2 regions of the Lysinibacillus sp. NPDC093190 genome follow, and region 2 is predicted to be linked to the other one. Evidence: riboswitches for the same ligand, from Rfam matches in the RefSeq annotation. Region 2 holds a riboswitch; the other holds the start of a gene.
What was found. A riboswitch is a leader RNA that binds a small molecule or an ion and turns the genes downstream of it on or off. The one in region 2 is predicted to bind glycine.

Region 1 (3,462 bases), on a different contig from region 2:
GCGACAGGTCCAGATGTCTCCCACCTCTATAGATGGTGAGATGAATGCAGGTATAAGTTACTTTTCAGCGGGTGTCCAAACATCCGCTGAAATAGAGGAACTCCGTCTAAGAACGCCACGTCCTGTGGCAACGACTGAGTGACCAACATCATGCAGCTGTCGCTACGTTAGCACTACGCTTTCGCGCAAAAAACATCTGTTGGCCCAAAGCCTCCGGCGGATGTCACCGAAATCGGAAAGGAGTTAATAAAGGATGTTAGCCTAGAATCATCGCATCCATGCGATAACGGCTAACTGACCTGCATCATGCAGGCCTAAGCACAAAGCCGATTCCGGACGCAATTATGCCGAGGCATAATTGATACAAAAAGAACCATCTCACTATGAGATGGTTTCTTTTTTGCAAAAAATTCTGAGTTTCTACTATATTATATATTGTTTAACGTCTGACAAGTTAGTTGGAGTAAGATAAAGCAACGAGAGGTAATATGTCCTCATATTCACATTTCTTTGCCAAAATGCTAGCCGCTTCCCACGCTAGTTCCAATAGTTCACCTCTTTTAACACCGTATACTATAAATTAAATATTATCCTTAAATTAACATATGTCTAAAAATACTATTTTTCGTAAAGTATTTACCTAGACGCGCTCCAATCTTCTTTTTTTCTGAAAATGACTGAAATTTATCCTTGAATAATTAAGTAGGCACTGATAGGATGTATAATATCTTAAAACAATGTCATACAGACATACAATACAAGCTATGAATGCTATGGATAACACTATAGCAGGAGCAGTTCTGGAGAGAGCGCATTTTGCGTCGCCGAAGGGTTCACTATCTCAGGCAAAAGGACAGAAGAGTAATATCAACTTTCATCATGAAAGCTATACCACACGAATGTTTTCTTTTTACCTACAACATCCGCAATCGGTATTTGTTATTCTGTCGTTTACGAGACTAGTGTCACTACTAGTCTCTTTTTTATTTTCCAGTCATAGTTTTTACGTATCTTTGAGGGGGATCAACGTGGAACAACAACAATTAAAACGTGATTTAAAAAATCGCCATGTACAGCTCATAGCGATTGGCGGAACAATAGGTACTGGTTTATTTTTAGGCTCAGGTAAAGCCATTGCTTTAGCGGGACCTTCCATCATCTTTGCCTATCTAATTGTCGGAACCGCCTTATTTTTTGTTATGCGGGCATTAGGCGAACTATTATTATCAAATGCTGGCTATACATCATTTACTGATTTTGCGTCCGAATACATAGGCCCTTGGGCAGGTTACATTACCGGCTGGACATACTGGTTCTGCTGGATTATGACCGCTATGGCAGATATTATTGCTGTCGGCGTTTATACACATTATTGGTTTGATTTACCTCAATGGGTGCCTGCAATTGGCTGTTTAGTACTGTTATTAATTTTGAATTTATTGACTGTAAAACTATTTGGCGAACTAGAATTTTGGTTTGCCCTTATAAAAGTCATCACCATTGTTGCGCTGATTATCATTGGACTAATCATGTTATTTACAGGCTTTCAAACAAGCTCTGGCACAGTTTCTGTTGAAAATCTTTGGGCACATGGTGGGTTATTCCCGAACGGCCTAAACGGTTTCCTAATGGCATTCCAAATGGTTGTTTTCGCCTTTGTTGGTGTCGAATTAGTAGGAGTTTCTGCTGCAGAAACGGCCAATCCTAGGAAAAATATTCCTTCTGCCATTAACAAAATTCCATTACGTATTTTATTATTCTACGTAGGAGCATTATTTGTTATTTTATGTATTAATCCTTGGTCTGAAATGTCTGCCTCAAGTAGTCCATTTGTACAAGTATTTACACTAGCTGGAATTCCAATTGCTGCAGGCATTATTAATTTTGTCGTTCTAACATCTGCTGCTTCGGCCGGGAATAGTGGTTTATTTTCTACAAGCCGCATGCTTTTTAATCTTGGAAACAACAAGCAAGCTTCGCCAACGTTTGCAAAGCTCAATAAAAACAGTGTGCCAAGCAACGCACTCATTGTTTCTGCAGTTGTTGTATCCGCCGGCGCATTACTAAGTAAATTAATGCCTGAAAACGCCTTTAGTGTTGTTACAACGATTAGTGCTATTTGCTTTATTTGGGTGTGGAGTATTATATTAATCTCTCATATCATCTATAAACGTAAAAATCGTGCACTTCATGAAGCATCGATTTTCAAGGCACCTTTTACTCCGTTCGTGAACTATTTAGTACTTGCCTTCTTTGCATTTCTATTAGTAGTGATGTTCATTTCAGAGGCAACACGTACCGCATTACTGTTAACGCCAATTTGGTTTATTCTGCTACTAATTATTTATAAAATGAAAAGAAAGAAACCAATACGCTAAGGTGAGTTGTCCTGGATAGTGACACTTTTAAAGAAAGTGAATCTATTCAGGACTTTTTTATTGCCAATTAACGGTATAATCACCCCGAGGAGTCGCCCAGCCTCCACTCCAATCAACTTATATACATTGCATGTGGTTTCATAAATATCATCCATTAAATTCAGGATCAACTAATTTATTAGAACAAATGTATTGATTGAATCGATAATTAGAATACGCTGATTTCTTCCGCAACGTGCTACTCGCTTTTGGACAGATAATCTTAATCGGTCGATAATAACTCTATATTTTCCTAAATCAACAAAACTAGAGAATTTAGAAAGTACACGATCAATGAGATACCCACTAAAAGATAGCACGATGATGTGGGTTCTCGTAGACAAATCTATGTACACACAAATTCAATTAGGATATAAAATATATATTGAATATGATGGTACCCTACTAGTATCATTACCGCCAATTATAGCTAATGTTGAATCTGTAGAAATTGTCTCCAAAAATAAATAAAATCACTAAAAAGAGGTTGGGACATAACTAAATGGTTCCTTCGAAAAGTCGAATAATTTCTAAATTAACAAAACACAATAAATAGAAAAACCGAACTATTCCGAAACACTTCATAAGCGTTTCATTGAATAGTTCGGTATTTTTGTTGGCTGAAACACTTCTGTCCCAGCCTCTTCATATTGATTAAAAAATATTCATATTCCACTCGGTAGCGATATGCTTTAGTAAATTCACTCCGGCTACACTGTTCCCGATGGCATCAATAGCTGGTCCATAAATACCAATGCCGCAGCCAGCAGGAAAAGGTGAATCTAAGCCTGCGTGACTTGGCACAGCCGCCAAAATTGCTCCAGAGACACCACTTTTAGCGGGTAACCCGATAAATGCAGCAAATTTACCAGAAGCATTATACATACCGCAAGTAACCATCAATGCCTTCGCTAATTTCGCTACTTGCTTTGGAAAAATTTGTGTTTTCAATAAAGGATGATAGCCATCATTGGCGATTACTAAACCAATCATCGCTAAATCCGAAACATTTACTTCTATAGCACATTGTTTCAAATAAACCTCC
Region 2 (3,462 bases):
CGTTTTCGAGAAATAGAAACAGAATTTTTGAAAAAATTCCGAGACGAAGCTTGTATTATTTCAACTGGTGGTGGAGTTGCAGTTAATGCTGAAAATCGAAAAATAATGAGACGCAGTGGACTCGTGTTTTTTTTAGATGCGACATTCGAAGATATATATAAACGAATACAGCATGATCCGAACAGACCGATTGTACAGAGTTCAACAAAAGAGGAACTAGAGAAGCTGTATCATTACAGAAGAAAGTTCTATCGTGAGGCAGGACATATACAAGTGTTAACAGAGGGGCGGACGATCCGCCAAATTCTTGAGTATTTAGTATTCCAAGTTAAAAGACTAAAAGGCGAACTATCGTGAATTAAAACCAATGTAATGTTCGTGTTTTAATATAAATTAAAAAATGTTTGCCTTTTCAATGCAATTAATGTTAGGATATAGACAAATAAGTAACTTAATGTTCATTGAATACTAAATAGTACCAAGATGAATCTTGGGCGGATGATTGTACGGGGAGAGCACGTATAGACGTCACCGAAGGAGCAAATAACAAAATGTTATGAATCTCTCAGGTAAAAGGACTCGTACAAGACGCAACTCTGGAGAGAGCTGTAGTACAACAGCCACCAAAGGGGAAAGCCGACTGATTGGCATTGTAGTAATGCGAGCCAGTCTGGTGTAACTTTCAGGTTTAAGGACAGAGAATCCCGAAAAGGGGTTCGTCTGTCTTTTTTTATGTCTAAATGTTTTGCTTGTTAGTTCCTTATTTGAATGAACAAACAGGGGAAGCATGATTGTACTAATAAAAAGCAGACGAACTACTACTAGTAAAAAATGTAACTAACAATAAGGGGGCAAAAATAATGACGAATGAATTAAAGCGTACACCTCTATTTGAAGAATATGCAAAGTATGGTGGTAAAACAATCGACTTCGGTGGATGGGAATTACCAGTGCAATTCTCTTCTATTAAAGAAGAGCATGATGCAGTACGTAATCGTGCTGGCTTATTTGATGTATCACATATGGGTGAAATTTTAGTAACTGGACCTGATTCACTAGATTTTTTACAAAATCTTTTGACAAATGATATTTCGAAAATTGCAGTAGGTCAAGCGCAATATAATGCAATGTGCTATGAAGATGGTGGCGTTGTCGATGATTTATTAACGTATAAATTAGCTGACAATCATTATTTATTGTGCGTAAATGCGGCAAATATTGAAAAAGATTATGATTGGATGATGGAAAATCAACATCAATATGATGTGACGATCGACAATCAATCAGATGCTTATGCACAAATTGCCCTTCAAGGCCCATTAGCAGAAGAGGTTCTTCAAACATTAACAGACACTGATTTAAAAACGATTAAATATTTCCGTTTCCAAGCAGACGTTGAAGTTGCTGGTCATAAAGCATTAGTATCTCGTAGCGGTTACACAGGAGAAGATGGTTTTGAATTATACGGCTCTCTAGAAGGTATTAAAGCTTTATGGAATGAAATTTTAGAGACTGGAAAAGACAAAGGTATTGTTCCAGCAGGTTTAGGTTGTCGTGATACACTTCGCTTTGAAGCAGGTCTTCCATTATACGGGCAAGAGCTATCAGCGACAATTTCACCTCTTGAGGCTGGTATTGGTTTTGCTGTGAAATTAAATAAAGAGGATTTTAATGGTCATGATGCATTAGTGGCACAAAAAGAAAATGGACTGTCACGTAAAATTGTAGGCATTGAGATGATCGATAAAGGAATTCCTCGTCATGGCTACAAAGTGTTTAAGGATGGTAAGGAAATCGGTGAAGTGACAACAGGTACTCAGCTTCCTTCCTCTAAACGTAATGTTGGTCACGCATTAATTGACAGCCAATTCGCAACTATCGGAACTGAATTAGAAATCGAAATTCGTGGTAAGCACTTAAAGGTAGTAACAGTTGAAACACCGTTTTACAAGCGTTCAAAATAAAAGTTGAAAAGAGGGACCTACATTTATGAAACATCGTTATTTACCAATGACGGAGCAAGATAAACAAGAAATGTTAGACGTAATTGGCGTATCCTCAGTTGATGAGTTATTTGAAGATATTCCAGAAAAAGTACGTTTTAAAGGCCTGTATGATATTAAAGAAGCAAAATCTGAATCAGCTTTATTAAAAGAATTAACGGCACTTGCTGGGAAAAACAAAGATACAAATGCTAACGTATCGTTTTTAGGTGCAGGCGTATACAACCACTATAAACCAATTATCGTGGACCATGTTATTTCTCGTTCAGAGTTTTACACAGCGTATACTCCATATCAACCAGAAATTTCACAAGGGGAATTACAAGCAATTTTTGAATTCCAAACGATGATTGCAGAGCTTACAGGTATGGATCTTGCAAACTCTTCTATGTATGATGGAGGAACAGCATTAGCGGAAGCAGGTATGCTTGCAGCTGGACATACACGCCGTAAGAAAATTTTAGTATCAGAAACGGTTCATCCTGAGTATCGCGATGTCGTTGCTACATATGCATACGGTCAATCCATTGAAATTGTTACTGTTCCACATAAAGATGGTGTGACAGATGTAGAAGCTTTAAAAGAACTAATGGATGACAATACGGCAGCTGTTATTACACAGTATCCAAACTTCTTTGGTCAAATAGAGGACTTACAAGTAATTGGCGATATTGCACATGAAGCAAAAAGTTTATTTGTCGTATCTTCAAACCCACTTGCACTAGGGGTTTTAACACCACCTGGTAAGCTAGGTGCTGATATTTGTGTAGGGGACGCACAGGTCTTCGGTATTTCTGAAGCATTCGGTGGTCCGCACTGTGGTTTCTTTGCAGTAACGACGAAGCTAATGCGTAAAGTTCCTGGTCGTCTTGTTGGTGAAACAGTAGACGGTGAAGGTCGTCGTGGTTATGTTTTAACATTACAAGCGCGTGAACAACATATCCGTCGTGATAAAGCAACGTCTAATATTTGTTCGAACCAAGCGCTTCTTGCACTTGCAGCTTCTGTAGCAATGACTGCTCTAGGTAAGCAAGGCGTTCGTGAAATGGCTATGCAAAATATCGCGAAAACTCGCTATGCTAAAAATGCCTTTGAAGCGGCAGGCTTCACAGTAGCATTCCAAGGTGCACACTTTAACGAAATCGTTGTGATGACAAATAAATGTGTGAAAGAAATTAATAAAGGCTTAATTGAAAAAGGTATCATCGGTGGTTATCCTTTAGGTCAAACATATGACTCTCTTAAAAATCACGTGCTAATCGCAGTAACAGAATTACGCACGAAGGAAGAAATTGATGCACTTGTTGCAGAAATGGGGGCTCTTAATGCATAACGAAAATCAATCACTCATTTTTGAAATTTCCAAAGAAGGTCGCGTAGGCTACAGCTTAGAAGCACTTGATGTACCAGAGGTTGATCTTGCAGATTTACTGCCTGCAAACTTAGTACGTGCGGAAGC

Region 1: another riboswitch for glycine. It lies ahead of ACQKOF_RS11900 (amino acid permease); the one in region 2 lies ahead of gcvT (glycine cleavage system aminomethyltransferase GcvT).

The regions. Positions count from the first base shown of each region.
Region 1 covers NZ_JBNNVG010000013.1:23,041-26,502, reverse strand. Annotated here, with positions in the region: glycine riboswitch at 791-867, shown strand; gene ACQKOF_RS11900 (amino acid permease) at 1,029-2,378, shown strand; gene ACQKOF_RS11895 (hypothetical protein) at 2,712-2,888, shown strand; gene ACQKOF_RS11890 (glutaminase) at 3,072-3,462, opposite strand, start outside.
Region 2 covers NZ_JBNNVG010000025.1:46,911-50,372, reverse strand. Annotated here, with positions in the region: gene ACQKOF_RS18255 (shikimate kinase) at 1-357, shown strand, start outside; glycine riboswitch at 499-591, shown strand; gene gcvT (glycine cleavage system aminomethyltransferase GcvT) at 861-1,964, shown strand; gene gcvPA (aminomethyl-transferring glycine dehydrogenase subunit GcvPA) at 1,990-3,336, shown strand; gene gcvPB (aminomethyl-transferring glycine dehydrogenase subunit GcvPB) at 3,329-3,462, shown strand, end outside.